Regions from separate parts of the Sphingomonas sp. GW821-FHT10F09 genome, predicted to be linked through region 2. Evidence: predicted binding sites of a transcription regulator. Region 2 holds the regulator's gene; the other holds the start of a gene.
What was found. The regulator LexA, encoded in region 2, represses DNA repair genes until DNA is damaged. The targets are predictions, from matches to a motif close to GTTCCNCNCTTGTTCT.

Region 1 (7,747 bases), on a different contig from region 2:
AGCGGCTAGACGACGCGCCCCTGCTGCGCTCATTGTAGCGGGGGGAGACGATCGAAATGCCTTCGAAGCGAGTACGGGTTCATTATCGCCACTACCATCGAGGCTCGGCTCCCTGCATTGTTGCTTCGCTCGCGGAGGCCGTCTCTGCGGCACTGAGCCATGAGGTAGACGGCGTTCAGCTGGACGCTGATGTCCAGTTACGAACGTACACTGATCCGGACTTCGGAAGCGTCATCCTGAATGGACGGTTTAGAGCCGCGAACGGCGATGTTTACGGCGAGCTCGTGCGCTTCGACCCGGAGACGAACATACCCCTCTTGATGCAAAGTTCAGCGTCGCGCGACGAGCTTGAGGTGAGGGAATTGGTCAAGCCCAATGATGCCGAGGTGTTGCGGGGGATGAGCTTCTTCTTGCTCAGGGCCGACCACGTCATCGTCATCGAACAGGATTTGTCCAACTCGATTATGGAGCGATACCTCCGATGGCTGATCGTCACGCAGACTGGGCTTTCCCAGAGCAACGCCCGCATTCAGCTCATCCCTAGGGTCTTTCTGACCGACGAGCTCGATCAAATGCCGAACGTGAGGATGATCCGGCTCAAGCCAGGCCCAGTTAGAGCTGACGAGCTCGATCTAGGCAGGAGCGCGGCTAGCTTCTCTGGCTCGCTTGATAGTGAACCGGCCACAGACGTGCTGAGCATTCTCAAGGCCGCGCATTTCGATACGGCGGTGCTTGAGCGGCTCCTGCGCGACAATGGCAGCTCACTCGAGATGAACTTAACCGTTTCGCTGAAGGCCGGCAGGTCAACGCTCAGGATCACCGGGGATGATGCGATCTCGCTTCTGCGAAACGTGCCTGAGGACGACCTGGTGCTCATCGGCGATGGCGTGCGCCGCAACCGGGGAGTCTACGAGCATCTGAGCGGACAGGTCGATGTCGAGCGTAGAGGTAACATACTGGACCGAAAGGCCGCGTGGAGAGCCCTTTCGGAGGCGGCGCGGTCCTACCGAAACGCCGGGCTGATCGAATGAGCAAGGCCCTAGCAGGCTGGGAGACGTGGACCGCCCTAGGCGTGGGCGTAGTCGCGGCCGCATCCATGCCCGCCGACTTCTACAGTTCGTCGGTTTCTGAGATCGTGACGGTCCTCGGTTTCCTCATGGCGGCCTTTGTCCCGGCGATGGTGCTCGCCGCTACGGCCCTCCGCGGGGGCAGCTTCTCGATCAAGAAGATAAAGGACCTGGGGGGCGCCATCCGGCGACAGATTAGGATGTTCGGGGGATTGCTTTTCTACGCCCTTTCGGCATGTGTAGTGCTCATTGCGGGGAAGATCGCCGGCTGGAGATTTCCGGTGCCGCCTATTCAACACGGTCCGCGGATCGCGTTTTATCTAAGCTCCGCCTACCTCGCACTCGTGACGTTTCTGATCGTCTTCCTGATCCTGCGGTTCTTCGCGTTCATCGCGGGCATTGAGAGTCTTCTCAATCTTACGATTGAAATTGCGGAGGACGAAGCTCGATCGCGAGATCGGCAGGCCGAAGTCGATGCAGACCACGAGCTCGCTAGCTACAACACTCCGGCGAGGTATGGGACCACGATTTCGAGCTAGTGAAGACGCATGACTTCAAGTGCCTTTGCGGTCAAATGGCGGCCAAGTCTGCCGTCGAGGCTTGAAAACGTTGACGCGCATCTCTTCAGAGTCCGAGCCATCGTGTCGCCACCTATGCGTGAAGAAGTTGGGATCGCGCCGTAGAGTGTCGGCTTTAAGCTGCGTTAAGTTTAGCTGAGCGTACGTGTGGTCCGAAGGTCGCCTTGTAGGCGGAGCGATCAACCGGTTGATGGCGGCTGTTCAAGCGGGGCCGTGATGTCAGACGAGATTATTAAACCAGCGGCAGGCGTAGCGAGTAGTCATACGATCGATCGTATCGAGATTGTTGATCGGGTATGCGCGCAGCCGGGCGGCCGAGCTCGCGCCGCGACATCCGCGTCAATGTCGTCGCGCCGGGACCGACCTATACCGACATGACGGCTGCGGTATCTGAGGAGATGCGGCAGATGTTCATCGAGCCCATTCCGCTCGGGCGCATGGCACGCGCCTACGAGGTTGCTGCCGCTGCCGTCTTCCGCCTCAGCGACGAAGGCAGCTTTATCTTCGGTACTGAACTTTGCCTCGATGGAGGCATGCGACAGGTGTATCCAGATGAACGGGCGGCACCCAACGCCGCGGATTGGCTGCACCGCGCGATCAGCGTTGTCGGTCTCCAGTAGGCAAAGAGATCGGCCGATCCGCCCGGCATCGCTGAGTGGAGCATGTTTTGCCCTCCTGAACGAGCGACCGAAGTTGGGCGGCGGGGAACAAGCCGCGAATGACCGCATTTGGGTCTTCACCCCGAGCGGGAAGGGGGCGCGTAAGCCCATAAACTGGACAATTCCAGGAGGTGACTCTTCGCCAACCGCCTCTTGTTCATCCGCGCAGACTGGCAATGCGACGACAGAATGATCTCGCCGAGTGAACGTGGCGCCCGCCCTTCACGCCTGACGGCATCATCACGCCCCCCATTCCGGGCCGTCCTCGTCCGGACAGAATGCATGCGGGTCGTACGGCTCCGATCGCCGCTGTGGCCGTGGTGGCCGCGGGGGGTGAAGGCGGCTTGTCCAACGGCGGCGGCAACGTCGGCGCGCCACCCCCAAACCGAACCCGGATGAATGCCGACCCGCCATCGAGCGCCTGAAAGATCGCCTCGACATCCTCACCGCGGGACATACGCCCGCCGATGTACGGCGCCCTCTCGGCCTTGATGTAGCCAAGTTGCACGCCACGCGGGCTCATCACCGCGATAGCGTTGCTATCGTGCTTGTTTTTCGGCTCAGGGATCAACTCGATCGGCTCGCCGGGCAGCGTCATCATCGCTTCGGATCGGCGATTGCTGCCGTCCGCGTTCGGGAAGTCGATCCCAACGACGGCAAGGGTAAGTTCCTGCATGCCAACGATCTATGATCTTGCAAACGTTAGCATAAGGCATAAATTCAATCGATGGCTGCCTTCGATGACACCTTCGATCCCGACCTTGGTGCGGCCTGCAATCGGTTAGCGGCGTTCGTCGAACCGCTGCCTGAAGGCGCAGTGATCGATCCGGCGTCGCAGCTGACTGAGCGCGATCTCGCAATGATCCTACGTCGGCTATACGACACGCGGCAGGCTGCACAGGTCGACCGTGGCGAACAGAGCGCGTCGCGGCCCCCAGCTCGTGCTTCGGTGCCACTCACCGCCAAGAGCTAGGTCCAGCTCATCTCCTGCGAACGGCTGATCCGCGCGAACCGTGGACCATCCGTATCTTGGGATTCAGATCGGCTTGGCGCCGGGCGTGCCGCACTTGGCGAACTTCCCATTGGCGGCCTTGCACCGCGTCGCTTTCATCGGCGCCTTGGGCGGGCATTTGATGAACTTGCCTTTCGCGTCCTTGCACGGTGCGGCAATCGACGGTGTGGCGGTCGCCAGCAGGCCCACGCTGGCCGCGGCGAATAGAAGTTTGCGCATCGACATCCTCCCGCCCGGAGATCGGGCTGATCAATGCTGCGTTTCCGTCTGCACCACGTCAAATGACGATCACGTCATGTCCGAAACGGGTGAGCTCGTATTGATCGATCCCCTCGATGCGTTCGATAGGATTTTAGAATTGGAGGCTGATGCGCAATATTGGCAAACGCTGACTGCCACCATTCCGGTGGCCGGCACCCCGCCCGTTTCTTTGACCATCGTGCGGGGTGCTGCAGTCCCAATACCTCTCGTCGTCAACTGGCGCGGGCTCTCCCGAGCAACGTCTGAGCTATCTCTTGTTCCGTAGCGACGTGCTCTTCAATGACACATTGCAGATCGAGTCCGCTGATGCCGTACTCTGCCTTTATTGCAGCGTGTGCGATGTTCAGGCCATCCATGGATTCGGACGCCACGGTCCCGTCGATCCTGTGTGGATAGCGCTCGTGGTATTGATATTTGCCAGTCGTCGCGACCACCCGACCTATCGAGTCGATAATTGAAGCGACCGCGTTGCCCGCCGCGCGGTTCACGACTTTCATCATGCCGGCGACTTGGCCCTCAAAGTCGTACTCCAGATAACACGCCCCGATTGTAGCTCCGTCCATGCGGACCGGCGCTACATATACCAGCACCTTTCTGTCGTTCGACCAGGGGTTTTTCCAGACTTCATCGGTCATCCAGTCGACCTGCGGTGGCGCAGCCATGACCCGCTGATACTGCACATAGCCCTTGAAGTTCACGGCTCGGACGGCAGCATTGTCATGCGCGCACACCGCGACGTCACCTTCGGCATCCACGACAAAGGCGTTCAGGAAATATGGGGAACACTGCAGGAGCGCGCGCAATCGGCTCAAAGCTCTTGCCTCGGCTCGTTCCGACGCGTGATTGAGCATCAAGGCCTCGGACACGCAATAGTCTGTGGCTAGCATCCTTATGTCGATTGAGCGGTCGTATAAGGTGCGGGCGAGGGTATCAGCAATAGATTGTGCGAGATCGGCGAGCCGGCCACCTTCGATGTCGCGGGCAAGCTCGTCTGCAATGATGGTTCCATGTTGAAGGTAAGCGAGCACTTCATCACGGAAACTTGAAGCAGATGTCTTCGCCAGCCCAGCAAGATTTTTTACTTCCTGCGCCACGACAGAAAAGCCCCTGCCGGCATCGCCGGCGCGCGCCGCCTCGATCGTCGCATTCAGCGCCAGTAGGTTTGTCTGTCCGGCAATCGTTTCCGCTTTGGTCGCATGAGCCGTCACTTCGTTGCTCAGCGATTGTAACAAAGAGCGAATACGACGCGGCATGACCAACTTTCCGACAGGTCCATTCTGATACCGTCTAGGTGGTTAAGCGACGGTTATCTATCCGCTGCACCGCCATCCCAATGGCGGGGGCACGTGTACCACGGTTCCGGTAAAGGCCCTTTAGCTTCAGCGAGAGCGGCAGCGCATTCACAGCTACAAATTCGATCATGCGACGAACCGCGTCAGATTCCGTGTTCCTCTTTCGTTCTTGGGAGCGTTACAATGCGCGCGACCGAGGGAATCGAGATGAACACGTTGCGGCTGCACGAAATTCCGTACGAACTGGTGCCGCGCGAGGTGCCGTTCTTCCTGTGCCGCACGCCTGCCGGCTTTCCGTCGCCTGCCCAGGACGACATGGAAGAGCCGATCGACCTCGGCGCCTGGTTGGTGGAACATCCTGCCGCCAGCTACATCATGCGGGTGGATGGTCAGTCGATGGCGGGCGCCGGGATTAACGACGGTGACCTCATCGTCGTGAACCGCGCGAAGACGCCGCGATCTGGTGCCATCGTCGTGGCGCTGGTGCATGGCGACCGCACGCTGAAGCGCCTGCGCCACATGGACGGTCGGCACTGGCTGATTCCTGAGGCAGAGGGCTATTCGCACATCCTGGTCGATGAGCATGTCGAGATCTGGGGCGTCGTGGTGGGTGTCGCCCGCAAGATGGCATGACTACGCCGATCGCGCTGATCGACTGCAACAACTACTATGTCTCCTGCGAGCGGGCGTTCGACGCCAGCCTTGTCGGTGTGCCGGTGATCGTTCTTTCCAATAACGACGGCTGCGCCATAGCTCGATCGGCCGAGGCGAAGGCGCTGGGCATCAAGATGGGTGATCCGATCCATCATCTGCGCGACAAGGTGAAGGCGCACCATATCCGGGTCCTGTCGTCGAACTACACGCTCTATGGCGACATGCAGCGTCGGGTGATCGCCGCCTGCGAGGCGTTCGCCCGCGACTTCGAGATCTATTCGATCGACGAGACCTTCCTCGACCTCGCCGGCTTCGAGGATCGCGATCTTGTCGCACATGCCCACGAGATGCGGGATCAGGTTCGCCGATGGACGACGATTCCGACGTGTGTGGGCATAGCGAACACCAAGACGCTGGCGAAATTGGCCAACGCGGCTGCCAAGACGAGCCCCGGCTTCAACGGGGTGGCTGATCTCCGCGACGACGGCGTCCGGCATGAGGTGATGCATGCCTTCCCGGTCGGGGATGTCTGGGGCGTTGGCGGTGCCACGGCCCGCAAGCTGACGGACCTCGGCATCACCACTGCCGGGACACTCCGCGACATGCCGATGAAGCAGGCGCGCGCGGTTGGCACAGTTGTGCTCGAACGTCTTGTCGCCGAGCTGCGCGGTGTCCCGTCGGCCGCCGTCGAGATGGTCGCGCCCCAGCGCAAGGGCATGGCCGTGACGCGGTCCTTCGGGACACCGGTGACCACGTTCGACGGGCTGATGGGCGCGCTCAGCCAATATGCCCTGCGCGCTGGCGAGAAGTTGCGGGAGCATGGCCTCGTCGCCGCCAGGCTAACCGCCTTCTTCCACACCAACCGTCACAAGCCCGACCGGCCGCAATACGCAGGATCGCGCACGGTGACCCTGCACCCGATGACGAATGACAGCCTTGAGCTGATCGCCGCCGCCCGTCGTGGCGCTGAACGGGCGTGGCGAGACGGTTACGCGTACACGAAGGCGGGCATTATGCTCGACGACCTTGTCGCCGCGGACATGCGACCACGAACGTTGTTCGAGGACGACACGGGCAAGCGCGATCGGTTGATGAGCGCCCTGGACGAGATCAACGGCAGGTTCGGTAAGTGGACCGCTGTGACGGCATCGCAGGGATTCAGGCGCGAATGGAAGCTGCGCTCGGAGAACCGCTCGCCGGCATGGACGACCAGCATTGCCGAGGTGCCGACGGTGAAGGCATCGAGCTGAACTCTGCCCACCCTTGGTCTACGCGCCCTCGATTACCGCAGCAGCGTCGATAATGACCTCAGGGAATGCACAGATCGCCGCAGGATCACAGATCGGCGGCCCGTTGCTCACACGGCGTCAACCTCTCCTCGACCAACGATACACCCATCGCAAGCAGCCATGTTGGCGAAGGGAGAAGCACGATGGCATTCTACGTCGCTATGTCCGGTTTTATTGCTGCCAACCTGACGGTGATCGGCGCCGAAATGCGCAACATGCGCGATGCGCGCAAAAGCCCAGCCCGCAACAGGTAGCACCAGACGCTGTTTGGCCGGTCGACTCTGACAGGCAGGTCAGGAATACTCACCAAACGAATCGATGATCGCAGGGGGCGGTTGTGCTGAACTTGATGGTGGCCGCGACCGCGGCGATTTTCGTCACGGTGGCAATCGCTGAAGAAGCTGACGCCCGCCGGGGCCGCGGAGGCGGCTACAGCCGAAACTATGGTTCGACAAAAGCCCGTCGCATCCGGTCGGGCGCGAGCTATGCCTACGCCGGAGGGGGCGGTGGTGCCTCCTACTATGCCAATTGCGCTGCGGCGCGGGCCGCCGGCGCTGCGCCGGTGCGATCGGGGCAGCCTGGCTATTCTCGCAAGCTCGATCGGGATGGCGATGGGGTCGGGTGCGAGTAGTCGGCGCTCGACGTTTTCGCCGGGCCTCCGCATAAGCTCCCCATGACGAACGGCGAACCGACTCAAGAATCGGATAACATTGAATATCTGCGCCAGCGAGAAGCGGATGAGCGAGCCGCCGCCGAAGACGCCGCCTGCATGGCGCGTACCGCGCATGAGGACTTGGCAGACGGATATGCCGACCGTGCCGAGGCAGAGCGGCAGGCGGAGGCGCAAGCAAACGCCGAGCGCACAAGGCTGTTGACCGAGATCGACAAGGTAGGCCGGGCATGAGCAAGGACAACGAGATCGGCACGATCGAGCG
Region 2 (7,747 bases):
GAGGACGGCAATGTCATGGGCTTCCGTCACGAAAGCCTGCCGATCCACGGCGTCCAGTTCCATCCCGAGAGCATCGCGACCGAGCATGGCCATGCGATGCTCGCCAATTTCCTGCGCATCGCCGGCATCCCGGTGAAGGAACACGCGTGACCGTCGTCACGCTGCTGCCCGATCCGGCGGCGCCGCTGTCGCGTGACAGCGCGGCGCAGGCCTTTGCCGACGTGCTCGACGCGCGCGTGTCCGAAGAGGCTATCAGCGACTTCCTGATCGCGCTGTCCGACCGCGGCGAAACCAGCGTCGAGATCGCCGAGGCGGCGCGCGCGCTGCGCGAACGGATGATCCCGATCGCGGCCCGCGCCGGTGCGATCGACGTCTGCGGCACCGGCGGCGACGGCCATCACACGCTCAACGTCTCGACCGCGGTGGCGCTGGTCGTCGCGGCCTGCGGCGTGCCCGTCGCCAAGCACGGCAACCGCGCCGCCAGTTCCAAGGCGGGCGCGGCGGACACGCTGGAGGCGATCGGCCTCGACATGGAGGTCGCCGGCGCGACCGCGGAGGGGAGCCTCGCCGACCTCGGCATCGCCTTCCTCTTCGCGGCCAACCATCATCCGGTGATGAAGCGGATCACCCCGATCCGCCGCCGCATCGGCAAGCGCACGATCTTCAACCTGATGGGTCCGCTCGCCAATCCTGCCCGCGTCACCCGCCAGCTGATCGGCATCGCACGCCCCGATTACGCCGGCCTCTATGCCGAGGCGCTGGAACAGCTGGGCACCGAACGCGCCGCGGTTATCTCCGGCGAGGAAGGGCTCGACGAACTCTCCACCGCCGGTCCCAGCCTCGCGGTCAACGTCGGCAGCGCCGACCTGCCGCGCCGCATCATGCCGGACGACGCCGGCCTGCCGCGTCACCCGCTCGCCGCGATTCGGGGCGGCGACCCCGCTTATAACGCCGCTGCGCTGCGCCGCCTGCTCGACGGCGAACGCGGCGCCTATCGCGACGCCGTCCTGCTCAACGCCGCCGCGGCGCTGGTCGTCGCGGCGCACAGCCCCTCCCTCTCCGCAGGCGCGATCGCCGCCGCCACCGCGATCGACGACGGTGCCGCGGCCGCACTGCTCGATCGCTGGATTGCCTATCGATGACCATCCTGTCCCGTATCATCGAAACCAAGCGGGCCGAGGTCGCCGCGCGCAAGGCGACGACCAGCCTCGCCGACCTCGACGCGCGCATCGCCGCCGTCACCCGGCCACGCGGCTTCCGCGCCGCGCTGGACGCGAAGCCCGGCCACGCCCTGATCGCCGAAATCAAGCAGGCAAGCCCGTCCAAGGGCCTGATCCGCGAGGATTTTGATCCGCCGACGCATGCCCGCGCCTATCAGGCGGGCGGCGCGGCGTGCCTGTCAGTGCTGACCGACGAACAATGGTTCCGGGGCCATGACGACTATCTGATCGCGGCGCGCGCCGCCTGCGACCTGCCGGTGATCCGCAAGGATTTCATGGTCGATCCGTGGCAGGCGACCGAAAGCCGCGCGATCGGCGCCGACGCCATCCTCATCATCGTGGCCGCGCTGGACGACAACCAGATGGCCGAGATCGAGGCGTCGGCGACGGATTGCGGCATGGACGTGTTGGTCGAGGTGCACGACGCGCACGAACTCGACCGTGCGCTGAAGCTCAATTCACGGCTGATCGGCGTCAACAACCGTGACCTGCGCGATTTCAGCGTCGATTTCGCGCGCACCTACGAACTCGTCGGCAAGGCGCCCAAGGGGTGCACGTTCGTCGCCGAAAGCGGCCTCGAGACGCGTGCCGACCTCGACGCGATGGCCGCGCACGGCGTCCGCTGTTTCCTGATCGGCGAGGCACTGATGCGCCAGCCGGACATCGAGGCAGCGACCCGGGCACTGATCGCGCCGGCCGCATGAGCCGCCTTACCCATCTCGATGCCGAGGGCGCCGCGCATATGGTCGATGTCGGCGACAAGGCGGTGACCAGCCGTCGCGCGGTCGCCATCGGCCATATCGCCATCGCCGCCGACGCGCTGCAGGCGATCCGCGAGGGCAGCGCGAAAAAGGGCGACGTGATCGCCGTCGCGCGCGTCGCCGGGATCATGGCGGCGAAAAAGACCGCGGACCTCATCCCGCTCTGCCACCCCCTGCCCCTTACCCGCGTGACGCTCGACCTTGTGCTCGACGACACCGGCGTCACCGCCACCGCGCTGACCGCTACCGACGGCAAGACGGGGGTCGAGATGGAGGCGCTGACCGCGGTCTCGGTCGCGCTGCTGACGATCTACGACATGGCTAAGGCGATGGACCGCGGCATGACGATCACCGGCATCCGCCTGTTGGAGAAGGCCGGGGGCAAATCCGGCGACTGGCGCGCATGACGCTGCTGCCGATCGCCGACGCACTTGCCCGCCTGCTCGCGCTCGCCGGGCCGGTCGCCGCGGAGGACGTCGCGCTCGCGGACGCGCGGGGGCGCTGGGCCGCCGCCGACATCCACGCCCGCCGCACGCAGCCAGCGACCGACCTGTCGGCGATGGATGGCTATGCAATCCGCCATGCCGATCTGCCCGGCCCCTGGACGCTGATCGGCGAGAGTGCCGCCGGACGCGCCTTTGCCGGCAGGATCGAGCCGGGCCAGACCGTGCGCATCTTCACCGGCGCCGCGATGCCCGCCGGTGCCGACACGGTGATGATCCAGGAAGAGGTTGCCGCCGACGGCACCGCGATTTGCCTGACCGGCGAAGGCCCGCCGGCTCGCGGACGCAACACCCGGCGGCGCGGGCTGGACTTCACGCAGGGCGATCCTCTGATCGCCCGCGGCGAGCGACTTACCCCCGCCCGGATCGCGGTCGCCGCGACCGGGGGCGTCGGCACGCTGGCGGTAAATCGCCGCGTCCGCGTCGCGATCTGCGCGACCGGGGACGAACTGGTCGAACCGGGGCGCGCGCACGATCCCGCCGCCCTGCCCGAATCGAATCGCGCGATGCTCGCCGCGATGCTCGCCGATCTGCCGGTTGAGCTGATCGACCTCGGCATATTGCCCGACCACCTCGACACGTTGCGTGACGCCTTCGCCGCAGTCGACGCTGACCTGCTGGTCACCACCGGCGGCGCCTCGGTCGGCGACCACGACCTCGTCCGCCCGGCACTCGAGGCCGCCGGCGGATCGATCGATTTCTGGCGGATCGCATTGCGGCCCGGCAAGCCGATGATGGCCGGGCGGATCGGCCGCACCAGCGTGCTCGGCCTGCCCGGTAACCCTGTCTCCGCCTTCGTCACCGCGACTCTGTTCGTGCGGCCGCTGATCGCGCATCTCGGCGGGGCGGCCGATCCCCATCCGCGCACCACCCACGCGATCCTCGGCGAGGACCTGCCCGCCAACGGCCCCCGCACCGACTATCTGCGTGCAGAACTGCGCGACGGGCGGGCCTTCGCCTCGACCATTCAGGACAGTTCGATGCTGCTGACGCTGGCGCGCTCGCATTGCCTGATCGTGCGTCCCGTCGATGCGCCGCCGGCGCGGGCGGGCGACTCGGCGGAAATCCTCGTCATCGCTTGACGAGAGCAGTTTCGTTCCCTAGAAGTTCCGCGTCTGTTCTGACGGGGAAGACCGCCTATGCTCACGCGCAAGCAGCACGAGCTCGTTTGCTTCATCAACGACCGGTTGGAAGAAACCGGCATCTCCCCCTCGTTCGAGGAGATGAAGGAAGCGCTCGACCTCAAGTCGAAATCCGGCGTCCATCGCCTCATCAGCGCGCTGGAGGAACGCCACTTCATCCGTCGCCTGCCCAACCGCGCCCGCGCACTCGAAGTGCTGCGGATGCCGGAGCGGTCGGAGCGCAAGGTCGCGCCCCCCGTACCGACGCCGTCGCCGACGAAGGCCGGCAACGTCCGCGCGGCCGCCTCGCCCGCCAATGACGTGATCGAGATCCCGTTGCACGGCCGGATCGCCGCGGGCGTGCCGATCGAGGCGTTCGAGGGCAGCTCGATGCTCGCCGTGCCAGCGGCATTGCTCGGCTCGGGCGAACATTATGCGCTAGAAGTGTCGGGCGATTCGATGGTCGAGGCCGGCATCCTCGATGGCGATTACGCGTTGATCCGGCGGACCGAGGTGGCGCGGGACGGCGAGATCGTCGTCGCGCTGATCGACGATGCCGAGGCGACGCTCAAATACTTCCGCCGCGAGGGCGCGATGATCCGGCTTGACCCGGCCAACCGCTCCTACGAGCCGCAGCGCTACGTCCCGTCGCACGTTCGGGTGCAGGGCCGGTTGTCGGGTATCCTCCGCCGCTACGATTGAGGCGAACGGCGCTGCTCCGCCAGCGCGCGTTCGAAGGAGGTGCGGGCGTCGGCGACCATTCGCGGCAGGGCGGTGCGATCGACGAAGCTCGTCGGATTGCCCGCCCGCTGCGCCTCGCGCCTTGCCGCGAGGTCGAACAGCTCGGCATGATAGCTCAGCACCACGTCGGCATGCATCGTGGCGAGCCGGCGGAACGTGCCGCGGAACTGCGCGACCGCTGCGGTATCGTGCGGCGGCCTGCCGGGGACCGGGTCGGCAGGGTCGGGGCGGGTGACGAGCCGCCGGCCGGCGACGCTGAGGCTCGACACGAACAGCACGTCGAGCGGCTTGCCTCGCTCGCTGGTGCGCAGGCTCCAGGTGGTTGCGCCGTCGGTATGTCCCGGGGTCAGATGCGCGACGAGGCGCGTTTTGCCGACGGCGATCGTCGCGCCGTCGGGGATCGTCATCGACGGACGCACCGGCGGAAAGCCGCTGATGTCCGTTCGGTCGATGGTGCGCCCCGCGATCAGGTCGGCACGATCGCCCGCGCTCACCACGACCCGTGCCCCGCTCGCCCGCTGAAGCGCGGCGAGGCCGCCGGCATGATCGACATGGCTATGGTTGTTGAGCAGGTAACGGATATCGTGCAGCCGGAAACCGAGGCGCCGGATGTTCGCGGCGATGAGCGGCGCACTCTCCGGTAACGCCCCGTCGATCAGCACCAGCCCGGCGGGATCGGCGATCAGGAACGACGACAGCCCCGCCGTCCCGACATAAAAAACGTTGCCGACGATACGGAACGGCGCAGCGGGCGCATTCCACAGCCGCCGCTGCGCGGCATCCTGCGCCCCGGCCGGCGCTGCGACCGAAAGGCTCGCCAGTGCGGCGGCGAGAATGGCGAGATGCTTCATCGTCTGTCCCGTATCATAGCCGCGACCCACCGCATATCCGCCGGATCGCGACCATACTCAAGGATGCCCCGCAGGCAGCGAATCGTCATTGCGAGTGCAGCTAAGCGATCCACGGCGTCCCGATCCGCCTCTGGGTTGCTTCGCTGCGCTCGCAAAGACGACGATGTGTGACGTCCGGTCTGTCCCCGTCGGTGTAATACGCGTTACCTTACACCCGTGCTGAGATTCGCATTCGATAGCATGGATCGCTCTCCGTAACCCTCAGCGTCACGCTCAGGCTGGCGGGAGCGCATACCCACCAGCCACCGGATATAGCGGAACCGGTAGCGCCCCAGAAGATCCCCCTGCCCCCCCGAATGACGCACGTTTACCGTCGCCTGCGACCGTCCGACGCCCCCACCGCGCCTCATCGAGAGCACACTCAGGCACACAGCTGGGTCTCTCGAACCATCATCGCGAGCGCCGCAAAGCAATCCCGGACGTCCTGAGCTCGGCTCTGGATTGCTTCGCCGCGCCCGCAAGGACGACGGTGGGGTGACGTCCGGTCTGTCTTCGTCGGGGCAATATGCGTCGCCCTACACCCGTCCTGAGGTTCGCATTCGATGTCACGCCCGGGCAGGCGGAAGCGCATATCCACCAGCCTACCGGACAAAGCTTAGCGGTAGCGCCCACGGGATCCCCCTGCCCCGGAATGACACACGTCCACCGTCGCCTGCGACCGTCCGACGCCCCCCCAACCGCGCCTCATCGAGAGCATAGTCAGGGACACAGCTCGGCCTCTCGAACCGTCGTCGCGAGCGCCGCAAGTGAAACGAGGACATCCTGAGCCCGGGTCTGGATTGCTTCGCGGCGCTCGCAACGACGGCCGATCACTCGCGGCGTCGCTGTAGCGCGTGGCGTCGCACCTCGCGCCCGCCATCGAACCGCGCCGTCCGCAACGGCATGACCGTCGCGGGCACGATCCAGGGATGCCGGTCGCCCGGCGCTCGCACGGTACGCACCCGGCCACCGGCAAACGTCACCGCGACGCCGCCGGTCGTGCGCAGCATCGGCGCATCGAGCTTGAGCCAACGCGGGACGCATCCCCTTGGCAGGTGGCGTTCGCTCACCACGATGTCGGCGGATCGGCACGCCGCCACCAACGTCCGCCATGCGACCGGATAGCCGCTGCGCGTCGCCAGCACCCGCCACGCCCGCCCTTCCGCAAGCACATCGACGGCGCACGCATCCGGCGTACAGCGCGCCGCCGCCTGATCCGCGAGCAACGCCGGCTCGCCATCGATCCCGCCATTCTCGGCCAGCATCGTGCGCGTATAGTCCCCGGCCCGATCACGCAGCAGCGCCAGCCCGCCATCCACCCGCACCGCCAGATGCCGCCCGTCGCCCGTCACCAGCAGGTCGGGCGCGGGGGTCAGCACCGCCCAGGATGCACCTACCACCAGCGGCAGCCAGCCGAACCACCGCACGCGTGTCCGCCACAGCGCCAGCCACAGCCCGCCCGCGACCATCGTCCCGAATGCGGCGACCGGCATCGACGGCAGCGCCACCGACGCGCCCGGCGCATTCGCCACCAGATGGGCAAGACCGAGCAACAGTTGCAGCGCCAGATCGGTCAACCACCACAAGGGCGCGCCAAGCCCGACCGCGTCGAACAACAACGCTGCCGCCTCCAGCGGCATGACCACGAAGGTGGTCAGCGGGATCGCCACGATGTTCGCCGCCGCGCCGTACATGCCCGCCTTATGGAAATGATAAACCGCGGTCGGCATCAGCGCCGCCTCGACCACCAGCCCGGTCAGCAGCAGCGATCCCAGCCCCCGCAACAGGTGCGGCCCCCACCCCTCTTGCCGCGGCGCGAACCAGTCCTGCACGACGGGATGCTCGTGCAGTACGACGATCGCGGCGATCGCGGCGAAGGACAGCTGGAAACTCGCGCCGACCAGCGCCTCGGGCCAGGCGAGCAGCACGATCATCGCGCCCGCCGCGACCAGCCGCAGCGTCATCGCCTCGCGTCCCATCGTCAGCGCGACGAGCACCAGCAGCGACGCGACGCACGACCGGATCGTCGGCACCTGACTGCCGGTCAGCAAGGTATAGCCGATCGCCGCCAGCGCGCCCGCCGCCGCTGCGACCAGCGGCAGGCGCAGGCGGATCGCCAGCCACGGTGACAGCGCCAGCAGCCGCAGGACGAGCAGCATCGTCGCCGCCACCACCGCGGTGATGTGCAGGCCGCTGACCGACAGCAGATGGGCGAGGCCGGCGCGGCGCATCGCCTCCGAATCGGCCGGCGCGATCGCGCCCTCGTCGCCGGTGGCGAGCGCCGCCGCGATGCCGCCGCGGCTGCCGTCGAGCCGCGACGTGATATGCGCGGTCAGCCGCGTCCGCAGCCCGCCCTGCCCCGCGCCGGGAGCGATCACCGTGACCGGTGCGAAGCCACGGCCGGTCGCGCCGATCCCGGCGAACCAGGCGACGCGCGCGAAATCATGCGCACCCGGCACGGCAGCCGCGGGTGGCGGCATCAGCCGGGCGCGCAAGGCGATCCGCGCCGCC

Region 1: a site for LexA is predicted at 5,024-5,039, ahead of AC1RTO_RS10335 (LexA family protein). Genes of this name have one in related genera too.

What each region holds. Positions count from the first base shown of each region.
Region 1 covers NZ_JBXASI010000002.1:474,296-482,042, forward strand. Annotated here, with positions in the region: gene AC1RTO_RS10300 (hypothetical protein) at 57-1,031, shown strand; gene AC1RTO_RS10305 (hypothetical protein) at 1,028-1,606, shown strand; gene AC1RTO_RS10310 (SDR family oxidoreductase) at 1,942-2,265, shown strand; gene AC1RTO_RS10315 (HIRAN domain-containing protein) at 2,462-2,980, opposite strand; gene AC1RTO_RS10320 (hypothetical protein) at 3,032-3,277, shown strand; gene AC1RTO_RS10325 (hypothetical protein) at 3,341-3,541, opposite strand; gene AC1RTO_RS10330 (cache domain-containing protein) at 3,790-4,830, opposite strand; gene AC1RTO_RS10335 (LexA family protein) at 5,053-5,502, shown strand; gene AC1RTO_RS10340 (Y-family DNA polymerase) at 5,499-6,773, shown strand; gene AC1RTO_RS10345 (excalibur calcium-binding domain-containing protein) at 7,162-7,443, shown strand; gene AC1RTO_RS10350 (hypothetical protein) at 7,486-7,716, shown strand; gene AC1RTO_RS10355 (hypothetical protein) at 7,713-7,747, shown strand, end outside.
Region 2 covers NZ_JBXASI010000001.1:1,083,318-1,091,064, reverse strand. Annotated here, with positions in the region: gene AC1RTO_RS05180 (anthranilate synthase component II) at 1-150, shown strand, start outside; gene trpD (anthranilate phosphoribosyltransferase) at 147-1,142, shown strand; gene trpC (indole-3-glycerol phosphate synthase TrpC) at 1,139-1,924, shown strand; gene moaC (cyclic pyranopterin monophosphate synthase MoaC) at 1,921-2,388, shown strand; gene AC1RTO_RS05160 (molybdopterin molybdotransferase MoeA) at 2,385-3,566, shown strand; gene lexA (transcriptional repressor LexA) at 3,624-4,307, shown strand; gene bla (subclass B3 metallo-beta-lactamase) at 4,298-5,197, opposite strand; gene AC1RTO_RS05145 (ComEC/Rec2 family competence protein) at 6,067-7,747, opposite strand, start outside.